DNA from 3 places in the Geodermatophilus sp. SYSU D00779 genome. Region 3 is predicted to be linked to each of the others. Evidence: predicted binding sites of a transcription regulator. Region 3 holds the regulator's gene; each other region holds the start of a gene.
The links. The regulator LexA, encoded in region 3, represses DNA repair genes until DNA is damaged. The targets are predictions, from matches to a motif close to TCGAACANNTGTTCGA.
Positions count from the first base shown of each region.

Region 1 (5,724 bases), on a different contig from region 3:
ACCACATCGCCAAGAGCGAGTTCACCGTGCCGTTCGTCTGCGGCGCCACCGACCTGGGCGAGGCGCTGCGGCGGATCGCCGAGGGCGCGGCCATGATCCGCTCCAAGGGCGAGGCCGGCACCGGCAACGTGGTCGAGGCCGTGCGGCACATGCGGGCCATCCGCGCCGGCATCCGGCGGCTGGGCACCCTCGACGCGACCGAGCTGTTCGTCGCCGCCAAGGAGCTGCGGGCTCCGTACGACCTGGTCGCCGAGGTCGCCCGGCTGGGCAAGCTGCCGGTCGTGCTCTTCACCGCGGGCGGCATCGCCACCCCGGCGGACGCCGCGATGATGATGCAGCTGGGCGCCGAGGGCGTCTTCGTCGGCTCGGGCATCTTCAAGTCCGGGGACCCGGCGCAGCGGGCCGCGGCCATCGTGCAGGCGACCACCTTCCACGACGACCCCGACGTGATCGCCAAGGTCTCGCGCGGGCTCGGCGAGCCGATGGTGGGCATCAACGTCGCCACGCTGCCGGAGAGCGAGCGGTACGCCACCCGCGGCTGGTGACCCGGTGACCGGGCTCGCGAGGTCACGCAGGGGCGCGGCACGGCCCGGCGCGTGGCCGACGAGCGCCGGCGCGGAGGGGACGTGACGGCGCAGCGGGACGACGTCGAGGGCGCCCGCGCCACCACCGTCCCGGCGCGGGAGACCACGTCGGGACGGCGGATCGGCGGCGTCGACGTCGCCCGCGGGCTCGCCGTCCTCGGCATGTTCGGCGCCCACCTGGGCGCCACCGGGGAGCTGGGCTGGGACCCGGCCACCTGGCGGGCGGTGGTCGACGGCCGCTCGTCGATCCTGTTCGCCACGCTGGCCGGCGTCTCCATCGCGCTGGTCTCCGGCGGCCGCACGCCGGCCACCGGGCAGGAGCTCGCCCGGGCCCGCACCCGCGTCCTGGTCCGCGCCGCCTGGGTGTTCGCGATCGGCGGCGTCCTGGAGCTGCTCGACACCTTCGTGGCGATCATCCTGGGCGTCTACGCGGTGCTCTTCGTCCTCGCGCTGCCCTTCCTGCGCTGGCCGCCCGCGCGCCTGCTGTCCGCCGCCGGCGTCGTCGCCCTGGCCGCGCCGCCGCTCACCCTCGCGGTCGGGCAGTACGCCACCGGGCTGGACGAGGAGGGCGACGCCTTCACGTTCCTGCTGTTCACCGGCTACTACCCGGCGGCGGTCTGGCTGGCCTTCGTGCTGGTCGGGCTCGCGGTCGGCCGGCTGGACCTGGGGGCGCCGCGGGTCCGCGCGGGCCTGGCCGCCGGCGGGACCGGCGCGGCGGTGCTGGGCTACCTGGGCGGCTGGACGAGCACCCGCCAGCTCGCGCCGGGGCAGGACCTGGACGGGATCGAGGCCGGCTTCGGCGCCTCCGGCCCGTGGGACCCGGCCTGGTTCGCCGGCGCCCAGCCGCACACGTCGACGACGTTCGAGGTGGTCGGCTCCGGCGGGGTCGCGGTCGCCGTCCTCGGGGTGTGCCTGGTGGTCGCCGACCTGCTGCCGCGGCTGACGTACCCGCTGGCCTCGGTGGGCGCGCTGGCGCTGTCGGTCTACACCGCGCAGATCGTGGCCATCCGGCTGCTGGAGGCCGACTCCTCCGACGACTGGGGCCTGTGGGCGCGGTTCACCCTCACCTCCCTGGTGCTGGCGTCGGGGTGGCGGTGGCGCCTGGGCCGCGGCCCGCTGGAGCGGCTGCTGACCTGGAGCTCGCGGCGGGCGGCCGGGCCCTGAGCCGGGGTACGTAGCCTGGTGCCTCGTGTCGAGGAAGCCCGTCGTCGGTGTGCTCGCCCTGCAGGGAGACGTCCGGGAGCACCTGGCGACGCTGCCGGAGCTGGGCGCCGAGGCGGTGGCCGTCCGCCGTCCCGAGGAGCTGGCCGCGGTCGACGCGCTCGTCGTCCCCGGCGGGGAGTCGACGACGATGGCCAAGCTGGCCGCGCGGTTCGGCCTGCTCGAACCGCTGCGCGCGGCGGTGGCCGACGGGCTGCCGGTCTACGGCTCCTGTGCCGGGATGATCATGCTGGCCGACCGGCTGGTGGACGCCCCGCCCGACCAGGTCACCGTCGGCGGGCTGGACGTCACGGTGCGGCGCAACGCCTTCGGCCGGCAGGTCGACTCCTTCGAGTCGCAGGTGGCGGTCGACGGCGTGGCCGGCGGTCCGGTGCACGCGGTCTTCATCCGGGCGCCGTGGGTCGAGGAGGCGGGGGAGGGCGTGCAGGTCCTCGGCCGGGTCGTCGGGGGAGCCGCCAACGGTAGGATCGTCGCCGTCCGCCAGGGGAACCTGGTGGCCACCAGCTTCCACCCCGAACTGACCGGGGACCGCCGGGTGCACGCGCTGTTCGTCGACATCGTCCGACGCCACCTGGCCGAGAGGGCCGGCGTTGCCGGCGAGGAGAAGGGACCGCCGTCGTGAACGAGCCTGCGGGTTCACCAATGGTCACAGCCGGCCGGCCGCGGACGCGGCTGACGAGCGTCAGCGAGGAGGACTCGTGAGCGGCCACTCCAAGTGGGCGACGACCAAGCACAAGAAGGCCGGGATCGACGCCAAGCGCGGCAAGCTGTTCGCCAAGCTGATCAAGAACATCGAGGTCGCGGCCCGCACCGGCGGCGGTGACCCGGCCGGCAACCCGACACTGTTCGACGCCATCCAGAAGGCGAAGAAGAGCTCGGTGCCCAACGACAACATCGACCGCGCGGTGAAGCGCGGTGCCGGTTTCGAGGCCGGTGGCGTCGACTACCAGACGATCACCTACGAGGGCTACGCGGCCGGCGGGGTCGCCGTCCTCATCGAGTGCCTGACCGACAACAAGAACCGGTCGGCCATGGAGGTCCGCACGGCGATGACCCGCAACGGCGGGTCGATGGCCGACCCCGGCTCGGTCTCCTACCTGTTCTCCCGCAAGGGGGTCATCGTGGTGCCGAAGTCCGACACCGTCGACGAGGACACCGTGCTCATGGCCGTGCTCGACGCCGGGGCCGAGGAGGTGCGCGACCAGGGCGACGGCTTCGAGGTCGTCTGCGAGCCGACCGACCTGGTCGCGGTGCGCACCGCCCTTCAGGACGCCGGCATCGACTACGACTCCGCCGACGTCGGCTTCGTGCCCAGCGTCTCGGTCGAGCTCGACGAGGAGGCCGCGGGCAAGGTCTTCCGGCTCATCGACGCGCTCGAGGACTGCGACGACGTGCAGAACGTCTTCGCCAACTACGACGTCTCCGACGAGGTGCTCGAGAAGGTGGGCTGACTCCGGCCCTCCGGCCATCTCCGCGGAAATCGCCGGACACTGGTGTGGCGGCGCCGGACCGTCGGCTCCAGCGGTTAGCGTGGGTCGAACACCAGTTCGGCTGACGTCAGGAGGCGCCTCCATGCGGGTGCTCGGCATCGACCCGGGCCTCACCCGGTGCGGGTGGGGGGTGGTCGACGGGCGTCCCGGCGCGCGGCCGACGGCCGTCGGCGTGGGGGTCGTGCGCACCGCCGCGGAGCTCGACCTGGAGCTGCGGCTGCTGGAGCTGCACACCGCCGTCACCGCGCTGCTGCGGGAGCACCGGCCCGACGTCGTGGCGATCGAGCGGGTCTTCACCCAGAACAACAAGGGCACCGCCACGGGGACGGCGCAGGCCGCGGGCGTGGCCGCGCTGGCCGCGGCCCAGGCCGACCGGCCGGTCGCCTGGCACACGCCCAGCGAGGTCAAGGCCGCCATCTCCGGCAGCGGCCGCGCGGACAAGGAGCAGGTCACCCTGATGGTCACCCGGGTGCTGGGGCTGGCGTCCCCGCCCAAGCCGGCCGACGCCGCCGACGCGCTGGCCCTGGCCGTGTGCCACGCGTGGCGCGGCCCGGCGCAGCAGCGGCTGAAGGTGGCCGCGCTGGCCGGCGGCATCGGCGCGCCGGTCGTGCAGCGGACGCTGCCGCGTTGGCAGGGGGTGTCGCGGTGAGCACACCGCTGACCGGCGTGCCCCTCCGGAGCTGCGTGCCGATCCTGACGGGAGCGCGACGGTGATCGCGAGTGTGAGCGGCCGGGTCGCCGCGGTGTCGCCGGACGGCGCGGTCGTCGAGGTCGGCGGCATCGGCCTGGCCGTGCAGTGCACGCCGGGCACCATCGCGCGGCTGCAGGTGGGGGAGAGCGCCCGGCTGGCGACCAGCCTGGTGGTCCGGGAGGACTCGCTCACCCTCTACGGCTTCGCCGACGACGACGAGCGCCAGCTGTTCGAGCTGCTGCAGACGGCCAACGGCGTGGGCCCGCGGCTGGCCCAGGCCGTCCTGGCCATCCACCCGCCGCGCGAGGTGCGCCGGGCGGTGTCGATGGCCGACGTCAAGGCGCTCACCCAGGTGCCGGGCATCGGCAAGAAGGGTGCCGAGCGGCTCATCCTCGAGCTGCGGGACCGGCTGGGCACGACCTCGGTCGACACCCAGCTGGACGACGCGGCCGCGCCCGCGGGCCCGTCCGCCGTCACCCCGGTCGCCCCGTGGCGTGACCAGCTGGCCTCGGCCCTGGTCGGGCTGGGCTGGAGCGGCAAGGAGGCCGAGGCGGCGATCGTCCAGCTCGCCCCGCTGGCCGACGAGCAGGTCACCGCGACCGGCTCGGTGGAGGTCGCCGTCCTGCTGCGCCAGGCGCTGCGGCTGCTGGGCCGGGCATGAGCGGCCCCTTCGACCGCGGGCTGTCCGCGGAGCCGGCGGAGGGCCTGGCCCGCGACTTCTCGGTGTCGCCGGGAGCCGGCGACGAGGAGCGGGTCGTCGAGTCGGCGCTGCGCCCGCACTCGCTGGCCGACTTCATCGGCCAGCCCAAGGTGGCCCGCCAGCTGGAGCTGGTCCTCGAGGGCGCCAAGCGGCGCGGCCGCCCGCCGGACCACGTGCTGCTCTCCGGCCCGCCCGGTCTGGGCAAGACCAGCCTCGCGCTCATCATCGGCTCCGAGCTGGGGACGTCGGTGAAGATCACCAGCGGCCCGGCGATCGAGCGTTCCGGCGACCTGGCCGCGATGCTGTCCAACCTCGCGCCCGGCGACGTGCTCTTCATCGACGAGATCCACCGGATCGCCCGTCCGGCCGAGGAGCTCCTGTACATGGCGATGGAGGACTTCCGGGTCGACGTCGTCGTCGGCAAGGGGCCGGGGGCGACCGCCATCCCGCTGGAGATCAACCCGTTCACGCTGGTCGGCGCGACCACGCGCGCCGGGCTGCTCACCGGGCCGCTGCGCGACCGCTTCGGCTTCGTCGGCCAGATGGAGTTCTACGAGCCGGCCGAGCTCGAGCGGGTTCTGGCCCGCAGCGCCGCGCTGCTGGGCGTCGAGCTGACCGCCGACGGCTCGGCCGAGATCGCCGGCCGGTCCCGGGGCACTCCCCGCATCGCCAACCGGCTGCTGCGCCGGGTCCGCGACTACGCCGAGGTGCGCGCCGACGGCCGGGTCACCCGCGCGGTCGCCGAGGCGGCGCTGGCCCTCTACGACGTCGACCACCTGGGTCTGGACCGGCTCGACCGTGCGGTCCTGGAGGCGCTGGTCATGCGCTTCAGCGGCGGCCCGGTGGGCGTCGCCACGCTCGCGGTGGCCGTGGGCGAGGAGCCGCACACCGTGGAGGAGGTGTGTGAGCCGTTCCTCGTCCGCGCCGGCCTGCTGGCCCGCACGCCCCGCGGCCGGGTGGCCACCGAGGCGGCCTGGCAGCACCTCGGCCAGCCGCTGCCGCGCGGCGGCATCCCCCTCGGCCGGGTCACAGCCGACC
Region 1 is NZ_JBJGZQ010000003.1:188,888-194,611, forward strand. It holds gene pdxS (pyridoxal 5'-phosphate synthase lyase subunit PdxS) at 1-545, shown strand, start outside; gene ACI79G_RS03415 (heparan-alpha-glucosaminide N-acetyltransferase domain-containing protein) at 627-1,748, shown strand; gene pdxT (pyridoxal 5'-phosphate synthase glutaminase subunit PdxT) at 1,774-2,427, shown strand; gene ACI79G_RS03425 (YebC/PmpR family DNA-binding transcriptional regulator) at 2,504-3,256, shown strand; gene ruvC (crossover junction endodeoxyribonuclease RuvC) at 3,378-3,944, shown strand; gene ruvA (Holliday junction branch migration protein RuvA) at 4,006-4,647, shown strand; gene ruvB (Holliday junction branch migration DNA helicase RuvB) at 4,644-5,724, shown strand, end outside.
Region 1: the regulator LexA is predicted to act here: its motif matches at 3,341-3,356, upstream of ruvC (crossover junction endodeoxyribonuclease RuvC).

Region 2 (5,724 bases), on a different contig from region 3:
CCGCCCGGACGCCGCCCCACGGATCGGGGCGGGTGCCGCCGTAGCGCAGCTCCAGCGGCACGTCGCGGGCGGTGCCGGCGAGGTCCAGCCGGCCGCGCACGGTCCAGCGGCCCGGGCCCGCGGGTTCGACCGCGGTGGAGGTGTAGCGGATCTCGGGGAAGCGCTCGACGTCGAGGAAGTCCGCCGAGCGCAGGTGCGCGTCGCGCTGGTCGTTGGCGGTGTCGATGCTGGCCGCGTCGATCACCGCCTCGCACCGCGACCCCTCGAGCGGCTCGGCCACCACGATCTCGCCGGAGAAGTCGCGGAAGCGACCGTGCACGGTCGAGAGGGCCAGGTGCCGGGCGGTGACCTCGATCGTGGAGTGCGCCGGGTCGATCACCCACCGGCCGGGCCGCGGGGTGCCGGAGTCGCCGGGGCGGCTGAGCACGAGCAGCCCGAGGTCGGTGCCGGCCGGTCCGGTGGCCACGGTGCGCGCGACCGGGACGCAGCCGGGGGCGGCCACGACGACCGTCGCCGTCCCCGGGGTGGGGACCGGGACGGCGAAGCGGCCCGCGGCGTCCACGGCGGCGCGGCCGAGCTGCCGGCCGGTGCCGTCCACGAGCGTCACCGTGGCCGCCTCCAGCGGCTCGCCGTCCCGGCCGAGGACGGTCCCGGTGACGGCGTCCCGGACGTCCAGCCGACCGGCGCTCACCGCAGCGCTCCCAGCGTCATGTCGTGCGCCACCTCGGCCCCGGCGGGCAGCCGCAGCGCCTCGGCGACGGGGGCGAAGCCGCTCGCGGTGACCGTGTAGTCGCCGGGCAGCAGGTCGGCGAAGGCGTAGCCGCCGTCCCCTCCGGTGCGGGTCGTGGCCAGCACGGTGCCCGCCTCGTCGAGCAGGGTGACCGTCGCCTCCGGCAGCGGGCGCCGGTCGCTGGCGGCGCGGACGGTGCCGCTGAGCCGGGCGCCGCCGACGAGGACGAGGTCCCGGACGACGGTGCCGCCGTCGGGCAGGTCGACGGTGCCGGCGACCGGCTGGTGTCCCGGCGCCTGCGCGGTCAGGGTGTAGACCCCGGCCAGCAGCTCGCCGAGCGCGAACGTCCCGTCGGTGGCGGTCGTGGTGCTGGCCACCACCTCGCCCTGGACGTCGGTCAGGGTGACCAGCGCCCCGGGCAGCGGCCCGCCGGTCGCCCCGCACACGGTGCCGCGGACCTCGCCGCTGCCGGCCAGGACGACGTCCCGGTGCACGGCGGAGTCGGCCACGGCGACCATGGCGGCGTTCGGGGCCAGCTGCGGCGCGGCGGCGATGAGCAGGTAGGTGCCGCCGCTGGCCGGCCGCAGGCGGTAGCCGCCGTCGTCGCCGGTGCTGGCGCGGTCGACCTGGCGCCCGGTGACGTCGGCCAGGGTGACCGACGCGCCGGCCAGCGGCCGGCCGTCGCCGCGCAGCACGCGGCCCAGCACGACCCGCCCGTCCGCGGCGTGCCCGTTGCCGTTGAGGCTGGGCGCCGCGCCGTTCGTGCTCGCGGCGGCGGCCAGGGGGACGGGCTGCGTCCGCGGCGCGCGAGGGGCCTGCGCGGCGGCGGCCGGAGCGGCGGCCGCGGGAGCGGCCTCGCCGGCGGTGTTGCTGCGGCGGAGCGGCACCTCCGTGATGAACAGGACGGCGAGCACGGCGACCGCGGAGATGACCGCCGCGAAGACGAACACGTCGCCGATGACGTCGCCGTAGACGGCCCGGACCAGGGCCTGCACCGGGGCGGGGAGCCCGGCCAGGTCCAGGGACTCCGAGCCGCCACCCTGCGGCGCGGGCAGGCCCATCGCCACCAGGCCCTCGGCCACCCGGTCGCTGACCCGGTTGGCGGCGATCGAGCCCAGGACCGAGACGCCGGCGGCGCCGCCCATCGAGCGGAAGAAGGTGACCACGGAGGTCGCGGCGCCGATGTCGCGCAGGTCGACGGTGTTCTGCACCGCCAGGACCAGGTTCTGCATGGTCATGCCGACGCCGAGGCCGAGCAGCGCCATGTAGGCGGCCATGACCGCGTAGTCGGTCTCGTGGTCGATCGTGCCGAGCAGGCCCATGCCGGCGACCAGCAGGATCGTGCCGGCGAGCAGGTAGACCTTCCACTTCCCGAACCGGGTGACGAGTTGGCCGGAGACCGTGGAGGAGACCAGCAGCGCGCCGATCATCGGGATCGTCGCCAGCCCGGCCTTGGTCGGCGACCAGCCGCGGGCGATCTGGAAGTACTGACCGAAGAAGACCGAGGCGCCGAACATCCCGACGCCGACCGCGATCGAGGCGATGATCGCCAGCGCGGTGGTCCGGTCCCGCACGATGGGCAGCGGGATGATCGGCTCCCGCACCCGGCTCTCGACGAGCACGGTGAGCAGCAGGGCGACGAGGCCGCCCCCGGCCATGACCGCCGACTGCCAGGAGACCCAGTCGAACTCGTTGCCGGCGAAGGTGACCCAGATGAGCAGGTCGCTGACGGCGGCGGTGACGAGCGTGGCACCCAGCCAGTCGATGCTCACCGTCCGGCGCGCGGTCGGCAGGTGCAGCGTCTTCTGCAGCAGCACCAGGGCGATGAGGGCCAGCGGCACGCAGGCGTAGAAGGTCCAGCGCCAGCCGAGCCACGAGGTGTCGACGATGACGCCGCCGAGCAGCGGGCCGCCCACGGTGGCCACGGCCATGACCGCGCCCAGGTAGCCGGAGTACGTGCCCCGTTCCCGCGGCGGGATCATCGCCCCGATGACGACCTGGACCAGGGACTGCAGGCCGCCCATCCCGATGCCCTGGAGCACCCGGAACCCGATGAGCATCCCCATCGACTGGGTGAGGCCGCAGAGCGCGGAGCCGATGACGAAGATGACGATCGCGAGCTGGACCAGCAGCTTCTTGCTGTAGAGGTCGGCGAGCTTGCCCCAGATGGGCGTCGACGCCGTGGCCGCCAGCAGGGCCGCGGTGACGACCCAGGTGTACTGCGACTGGGTGCCCCCGAGCTTGGCGGTGATCGTCGGCAGTGCGTTCGCGACGATCGTGGTGCTGAGCAGGCCGACGAAGAGGGCCATCAGCAGGCCGCTGAGTGCCTCGAGCGTCTCGCGGCGCGTCATGGCGGACTCGACGGCGACCGGCCTCGTGGCCCGGTGTGTGGTGCTCATGCAGTGTCCTTCGCGGATGACGGCCGCCGGCCGTGCGCAGGTACCAGGGAGGCGGTCGGCGCTTCCCGCGGCCGCCGCTACAGGTTGTATTACGCAACGATATGCGGAGAGCTTCCCGCTGCCTGCCGAGACGTGCGTCACCGTCGGCGCACGCCGGGTCGCCGGCCGGTGGGCGGCGCGCTGGGTGGTCCTCGGGAGGTCGGTCGGCGTGCCAAGTCGTCCCGCGCTCTGGTCGTCGGGTCGGCCGTCTGGTCCTGCGGCCTCCTGGAAGCACCCGGCTGTAGTCCCACGTTCTCCACGTCCAGGTCCCTGACCTGCGAGTTTGTCTTGTGCTGACCTCTGCTCGAACGTATGATCGAGCGCGTGGACGACGGGACGCCGACCGGCACGCTGGGTCGGGCTGCTGCGCCTGTCGTGGGGTGGGCGACCGGGCCGTTGGGGGCGGTGCAGGCCGCGGACCGGGAGATCTCCCGGCAGACGGCGCTCAAGGCGCGGGCGGTCGCGGAGTTCGCCACGTCCCGGCCGGCGTCGGCGGACCGGGCCCAGGGGGAGCGCGGGGCGATGTCGGCCGAGCGGTGGGCGGCCCGGCCGGAGGTGCTGCGGTCGGTGTCGGAGTGGGCCACCCCGGAGCTGGCGATCGCACTCAACCTGACCCAGCCGGGCGCGGCGCGGGAGCTGGAGCGGTCGGTGACGCTGGTGCACCGGCTGCCCGCGACGCTGGCGGCGCTGGAGTCCGGGGTGCTGCACGCCGGGCATCTGTGGCACCTGATCGAGCACGTCGCCCCGATCGCCGACGACCGGCTGCGCGCCGAGGTGGAGGCCGAGCTGCTGGCCTGGCTGGCCGGCCGGCACCGGGTGACCTCTCCGGCGCAGCTGGGCGACAAGGCCCGCCGGCTGGTGGCGCAGCGGGATGCCGCGGCGGCCGGGCGCCGGCTGGCCCGGGCGCTGCGGGAGCGCGGGGTGTCGGTGCGCCCGGACCGGGTCGAGGGCATGGCGGCGGTGAGCGTGTACTGCTCGCTGCCCGAGGCCCGGGCGTTCCACGCCGCGCTGGTGCAGTGCGCCGACGCGATCGTGGACGAGCCCGGTGCGCCGGTGCGGACCCGCGGGCAGAAGATGGTCGATGCACTGCTGGAGCTGGTGCTGCGCCCCGGTGAGTCCGAGCTGCCGCCGGTGCGGGTGCTGCTGACGCTGGTGGCCTCGGTGGCCACCCTGCTGGGTGGGGACGCGCCGGCGGAGCTGGACGGGGAGCTGCTGCCGGCGGAGATGGCCCGCCGGCTGGCCCACGCCTTCGCCGGTGTCGACCCGGTCGACGGTGCGCCCGCGCCGGGGCTGGCGGTGGCGTGGCAGGAGGCCGAGCAGGCCGAGCTGGCCGCCTGGTGGGATGAGATGGAGCGCCGCCTGCTCGCCGGCGAACTGCCCGACGAACCGACTGGGGCCCGGACCCGCTGCCCGCCACAGCGCCGGGCACCGCGCCACCGCCGGGCACCGACCCGGCGCCGTCACCGGACACCGACGCACCGCCGGGCGCCGAGGCCCCAGCGGGTGCCGACCGGGCACCGGGTAGTCCCGCGTCACTGCCGGACAGTGATCGAGCACCGAGCGGTTGGTGGGCGACCGCGGATCGGGCGGTGGCGGACGCCGGTGCGGCGGTGCACGCCGCCCGGATGGCACTGGGCCATGCCGCCCGCAGCGTGCGCACCGCGGCCCGGGCCGACGCCGATGACGAGGCCGCCTGGCAGGCGAGTGCCGCCGGGCGGGTGGACGCCGCCGCCGGCGCGCTGGGCGCGCTGGCCGCCGCCGCGGACGCCCAGCGCGCGCAGCTGGCCGCCCTGCTGGACCGCACCGCCGGTGGCGGGCTGGCCGACCGGCCCCGGATCGCGCTCACCGACGCGGTCAGCGGCGCGCTGCTGACCCTGACCGACCTGCCCGCACTCCGCCGCACCGGCAGCTGCTGCAGGCCCGCCTGCCGCCGGCCCGAGGCTTGCGGTCACGACCTGAGCGGCCGGCCCGGCCTGCGCGTACCGGACCCGACCGCCGGCTACCGGCCGGGTGCGGCGCTGGACCGCCACGTCCGCGCCCGGGATCGGCGCTGCCGGTTTCCCGGCTGCCGCCGCCGGGTGCCCGCCGCCGGCGAGCTGGACCACCACCGGCCCCACGCCGAGAGGGGTGAGACCGCCGCGGCCAACCTGGTCGGCTACTGCACCGGCGACCACCGCGGCAAGCACCAGGCACCGGGCTGGACCCACACCCTCGCCGCCGAGGGCACCCTCACCGTCACCACCCCCACCGGCCTCACCGCCGTCACCGAACCACCGCCCTACTGAGGGCCGTCCCTGTGAGCGAGGCCGCTGCCGACGCGAGGCCGTCCGCAGTCGGATGGGGGTCAGCGCGGGGCGGCAACGAGACGCACCAGGCCGCACGCTGCAGCGAGACCCCGAACCGGTGGCCGGGTCGGGCCCTCGCTGCGGCAGTGACGTGCGCCCGGCGGGAGCCGAGCGGCTCAGGTGGTGGGCGACGAGGTGCTGGTGCCGTCCTCGGTCGGGTCCTGGTCGGGGTCGTCGTCCGGGAAGTCGAACGGCGGCGCCGGGTTCTGGC
Region 2 is NZ_JBJGZQ010000001.1:218,458-224,181, forward strand. It holds gene ACI79G_RS01010 (YceI family protein) at 1-691, opposite strand, end outside; gene ACI79G_RS01015 (MFS transporter) at 688-3,129, opposite strand; gene ACI79G_RS01020 (DUF222 domain-containing protein) at 3,493-5,040, shown strand; gene ACI79G_RS01025 (hypothetical protein) at 5,630-5,724, opposite strand, start outside.
Region 2: the regulator LexA is predicted to act here: its motif matches at 3,473-3,488, upstream of ACI79G_RS01020 (DUF222 domain-containing protein).

Region 3 (5,724 bases):
GCCCGTCTCGCTCATGTCGAGCCTCCTCGTGGTGTCGGTCGCCGTCCTCCGCCCTACCCGGTCGCGACCCGGCCACGCGTGCCGGGATGGTCCGCCGCCGCCGCGGTGTTGGAAGAGGCGATGACAACTCAGATGCCCCAGGTGCTGGGGTCTGCGACGCTGGAGACGATGACGACAGCACAGAACCGCGCCGTGCTCGCCGACGCCGAGGAGCGGGCCCTGCGGGCCGCGCCGGCGCCCGCCGAGGAGGCGTCCCGTCCCGACGGGGGACGGGACGAGCCGGACGACACGACCGGCTCCTACGCGCTCGAGGCGCGCGGTGCGCTGCGCCGCGTCGCCGGCCTGTCCACCGAGCTCGCCGACGTCACCGAGGTCGAGTACCGCCAGCTGCGCCTCGAGCGCGTCGTGCTGGTCGGCGTCTGGACCGAGGGCACCCAGGCCGACGCCGACCGCTCGCTCGCGGAGCTGGCCGCGCTGGCCGAGACCGCGGGCTCGCAGGTCCTGGAGGCGGTGAGCCAGCGGCGCGACAAGCCCGACGCCGGCACCTACGTCGGGTCGGGCAAGGCCGCCGAGATCCGCGACATCGTCGCGGCCGCCGGCGCCGACACCGTCATCTGCGACGGCGAGCTGACCCCGGGCCAGCTCAACGCGCTGGAGAAGATCCTCAAGGTCAAGGTCGTCGACCGGACCGCGCTGATCCTCGACATCTTCGCCCAGCACGCCTCCAGCCGGGAGGGCAAGGCGCAGGTCGAGCTGGCGCAGATGCAGTACATGCTGCCGCGGCTGCGCGGCTGGGGTGAGTCGCTGTCCCGGCAGGCCGGTGGCCGTGTCGCCGGCGGTGGCGGCATCGGCACCCGCGGCCCCGGTGAGACCAAGATCGAGACCGATCGGCGGCGGATCCGCGCGCGGGTGAGCAAGCTGCGCCGGGAGATCGCCGGCATGGCGACCGCCCGGGCGACCCAGCGCTCGTCCCGCGGGCGCAACGCCGTCCCGAGCGTGGCGATCGCCGGGTACACCAACGCCGGCAAGTCCAGCCTGCTCAACCGGCTGACCGGCGCCGGCGTGCTGGTCGAGAACGCGTTGTTCGCGACCCTGGACCCGACGGTGCGCCGGGCGCAGTCCCCGGACGGCCGCGAGTACACGCTCACCGACACCGTCGGCTTCGTGCGGCACCTGCCGCACCAGCTGGTCGACGCGTTCCGCTCGACGCTGGAGGAGGTGGCCGCCGCCGACCTGCTCCTGCACGTCGTCGACGGTTCCGACCCCGACCCCCTGGGGCAGATCGAGGCGGTGCGCGTGGTCCTCGGTGAGATCGACGCCGCGTCCGTCCCGGAGCTCATCGTCGTCAACAAGGTGGACGCGATGAGCGAGGAGGACATCCTCACCCTGCGCCGGGCCCTGCCGGGTGCGGTGTGGGTGTCGGCCCGCACGGGCGTCGGCATCGAGCAGCTGCGCGAGATCGTGGCCGCCCGGTTGCCGCACCCCGACGTCGAGGTCGACGTGCTGGTGCCCTACGACCGCGGCGACCTGGTGGCCCGGGTGCACCGGGACGGCGAGGTGCTCAAGGAGACCCACGAGGCCGGGGGCACCCGGCTCAGCGCCCGGGTGGACGGCGGTCTGGCCGCTGCCCTCGAGGGGTTCGCGGCGCCGGTCGCCTGACACGTCTGCCGGCGAGCGAGGTCACGGTCAGGTCACGGCCCGGTACCGTGACCTGCGTGACCAGCGGCGCGGTGCGGCGGCGTCCCGGGACACCCCCGCCGGACGCCGCCGACGCCGACGTCCGCGTCGGCCGCCCGTCGCGGTGGCTCCTGGGAGCCGCCCTGGTGGTCACCGTCGGAGTCACCGTCGACCTGCTCGGCCGGGGCGTGCTCGAGCGGATGGACCTGCGGGTCTCCGAGGTGGTCAGCGCCTGGGACCTGCAGGACTCGGCCGCCTACTGGCCGGTGTGGGCGGTGACCCAGCTCGGTGGGCGCGGCTTCATCCTGATCGTCCTGGCCGGACTCGTCGGCTACCTCGGGTGGCGGTTCCGCACCGTCGTCCCGCTGGTGCGGGTGCTGTTGGCGCTGGTGCTGCTCACGGTCGTCGTCTACTCGTTCAAGTACGGGACCGGCCGGACGGCCCCGGCCTACCCCGGGTCGTTCTTCCACCGGGACGGCGCCTCCTACCCCTCCGGGCACGTCGCCAACGCCGTGCTCATGTGGGGGGTCGCCCGCTGGCAGGTGGTGCAGTACCGACTCGCAGCGTGGGTGCAGCGGACCGCGCGGCTGCTCAGCGTCGCCGGCCCGGTGGCCACCGGCGTGGCCATGGTGTCCCTGGACTTCCACTGGGTCACCGACGCCGTGGTCGGAGCGGCCGTCGGCGTCCTGCTGTTGGGCGTGGTTCACCTGCTCGACGCGGTCCTGGTGTCACGCTGGATCGGTGCCCGAGCTGGCCGGTCGTCCGCGTAGCGGAGCCAGGGGGCGACGCCTGGGGGCCGGGACCGGTCTCGCGCTGACGCTCGCCCTCGGCCCCGCCCTGCCCGCGTCCGCCGCACCGGCCGATCCGGCTGCACCCACGACGCGCTGCCAGCTCACCGACCCCCGGCTGCCCGAGGTCTCCGGGATGGTCGAGGTGGGTGACCGGATGCTGGTGCACAACGACGGCGGCGACTCGCTCGACGTCTACGTGCTGGACGGGACCTGTGCGGTGGTCAGCGTGCACTCCGCGGCGGTGGACCCCTACGACCCCGAGGACATGGCGCTGGCCGTCGACGGGACCGTCTGGCTCGCCGACACCGGCGACAACAACGGCACCCGGACGACGGTCGCGCTGCTGGCCCTGCACGCCGACGGCAGCAGCTCGGTCTACCGGCTGGCGTACCCCGACGGCCCGCGGGACGTCGAGGCGCTGCTGCTCGCCCCCGACGGGACGCCGTACCTGGTGACCAAGGAGGTGCTGGGCGCCAGTGAGGTGTACCGGCCGGTGTCGGCGCTCGTGGAGGACGGCACGGTCGGCCTCACCGAGGTCGGCGACGCGGAGTTCCTGCCGACCGGGACGCCGGGCGGCCCGGTCGGCCGCGCCGGCCAGCTGATGGTCACCGGTGGTGCGGTCTCTCCCGACGAGCGCTGGATCGCCCTGCGCACCTACACCGACGCCTACGTCTGGCCGCTGACCGGCTCGGACGTGGCCGGTGCGCTGGCGGGGGAGCCGCGCCGGGTCGCCCTGCCCGAGGCGGCCCAGGGCGAGGCGATCAGTTTCACCGGGGACTCCGCGGCGATCGTCGTCGCGGGGGAGGGGCTGGCCAGCGACGTCACCGTGGTGCCGCTGCCGGCCGAGGCGGCGCCCTCGTCGTCGTCGGCGGCCACGGACGGCACGGGCTCCGGCCTGCTGTCCGGCGACGACGGCCCGCCCCCGGTGGCCGCGGCGGTCGCTGCCGCTGTCGTGGCCGGCGTGCTCGTCTGGCTCGGGGGCGCGCTGGTGCGCCGGCGCGACTGAGGCCTCGGCCCTCCCGCGTCCCGGGGCTCCGGCCGGGGCCTGCCGTCCGGAGCGGCTGACGACCAGGTCGGGCGCTCGGCCGCTGGCGCGGCGGTCACCGCGCCGGCGGCCCGTCGGCCCCGTCCCGGGGCCCGTCCCGAGCGTGCGAGGGGTGGGTGGGACGGGGCCCTTCGTCAGACCCGGCGGAGCACCGTGACGACGCGGCCGAGCACGGTGGCGTCATCCCCCGGGATGGGCTCGTACGCGGGGTTGTGCGGCAGCAGCCACACGTGTCCGTCGCGCCGCTTGTAGGTCTTCACCGTCGCCTCACCGTCGATCATGGCGGCGACGATCTCGCCGTTCTCCGCGGTCGGCTGCTGGCGCACGACGACCCAGTCGCCGTCGCAGATGGCGGCCTCGACCATCGAGTCACCGGTGACCTTGAGCATGAACAGCGTGCCCTCGCCGACCAGCTCGCGGGGGAGCGGGAAGACGTCCTCGACCGCCTGCTCGGCCAGCACGGGGCCACCGGCGGCGATCCGGCCGACGAGCGGGACGTAGGTGGGGGCAGGGGTCTCCTCGGCGCCGGCGGGGGCCACCACCGTGGGCGCGGGCGCGCCGGGGGTGTCGCCGGGCAGGCGGACGTCGAGCGCGCGCGGGCGGTTGGGGTCGCGGCGCAGCCAGCCCTTCTTCTGCAGCACGCTGAGCTGGTGGGCCACCGACGAGGCCGACGACAGCCCCACGGCCTCGCCGATCTCGCGGACCGAGGGCGGGTAGCCGCGCCGCTCGATCGAGTCGCGGATCACCTCGAGGACCCGCCGCTGCCGCTGGGTGAGCCCGTCGCCGCTCTCGCCCCGGTCGGGGAAGGTGCGCACCGACGCCGTCTCGGCCCGCTCCGGTGCGGCGGTCCGGCTCCCGGACGCGCGCCGCGACGAGCCGCCTCCGCCCCGGACACCGCCGCCCGACGTCCCGCTCGTGCCCGCCACGTCTCCTCCTCGCCGGCCGTGTCGTCACGGCCCTGTCGACCTGCGCCCGCCCGGGGAGCCGGACCCGGCCGGCTCCACTGCGTGGGACCGCTGCCGGCCCCGGCCCCGCCGGCGCCCTCGCGGCGACGGCGGACGGGTGCTGCTACGGACCGTAGCGCCTCGGAGCCGGTACTTCAAACGTGTGTTCGAAGTCGGCGTGCGGTGTCGGGTCGACCTCGTCGGGGGGATGCGGTACACATCGCACGGACGTTCGATCGAACGCGTGTTCGAGCAGCGCCGGGTCGATGGAGGAGGAGAGGTCATGGCGAGCGTGCGGCAGGCCGTGCTGGAGTTCGACGCGACGGTCCGGGTCCCGTGGCGTCCGTTGCTCGGGTCGGCGGACGACGGCCGTGCGGCCGGGTGCGGGCACCCGGGCCGGGCGACGGCCGCGTCCGGGCGCCTGCCGCAGACGCCTGCTGCGTCGGGGCCGGCCGGGACCGGCCCCCGCGTCGCCGGTCACCTGCGGCCGGTGCCCGACCGCCCGGCGGGCCCGGAGCCGCGCACCGCGGACCCGGCTCCCTCGGGCCGGGGTGCCGGCCGGGCACCCGCTCGGCGGGAGCCGACGTCCTCGGGCGGCCGTCCCGCCGCGTCGCGCCCGGTGCCGGCCCGTGCCGTGCGCGGGGGCTGCGCCACCCCGGAGCGCGCTGCGGTCCCGCGGCTGCGTCTGACCCGCCGGGGGCGCCGGCTGGCGCTCGCCCTGGCCCTCGGCGGCGCCGTCGCGCTCGGCGTGCTCCTCGCCCCGCTCGTCGAGGGCCCGGACGACGGTGGACTCCAGCTGGCCGGCGAGCGGAGCGTGGTGGTGGAGTCCGGCGACACGGTGTGGTCGATCGCCGGGGAGGCCGCCGGTGCCGACCAGGACGTGCGCACGGTGGTCGACGCCATCGAGGAGCTCAACGACCTCGAGGGTTCGGCACTGGTCCCCGGCCAGGTCCTCGAGCTGCCCTGAGGCGCGCGGTCGCTCGCGGCACGGGGCGGTCGAGGAGCGACAAGAGGCGGCGGCCATGTTCGTCAACCCGTCGTGCCGAGTCGCTGACACCCCGTGGCCGACGGCCCGTTTACGGTCAGCTCCGTGTCAGCGATCTCAGGCAGCCGGGCCGCCGTCTTCACGCAGCAGTCGCAGCGCTGCGAGGTCTTCGTCGAGGGCACCTGGTGGCCGGGTTCTCTGCTGGGGTGGCGGCACGATGGTCAGGGTGCGTGCCAGATGTGGGTCCGGGTGACCGTGGCCGGCGTCGACCGGGAGACCTGG
Region 3 is NZ_JBJGZQ010000013.1:49,440-55,163, forward strand. It holds gene ACI79G_RS12155 (hypothetical protein) at 1-15, opposite strand, end outside; gene hflX (GTPase HflX) at 169-1,659, shown strand; gene ACI79G_RS12165 (phosphatase PAP2 family protein) at 1,716-2,447, shown strand; gene ACI79G_RS12170 (hypothetical protein) at 2,602-3,474, shown strand; gene lexA (transcriptional repressor LexA) at 3,648-4,439, opposite strand; gene ACI79G_RS12180 (LysM peptidoglycan-binding domain-containing protein) at 4,741-5,424, shown strand; gene ACI79G_RS12185 (hypothetical protein) at 5,548-5,724, shown strand, end outside.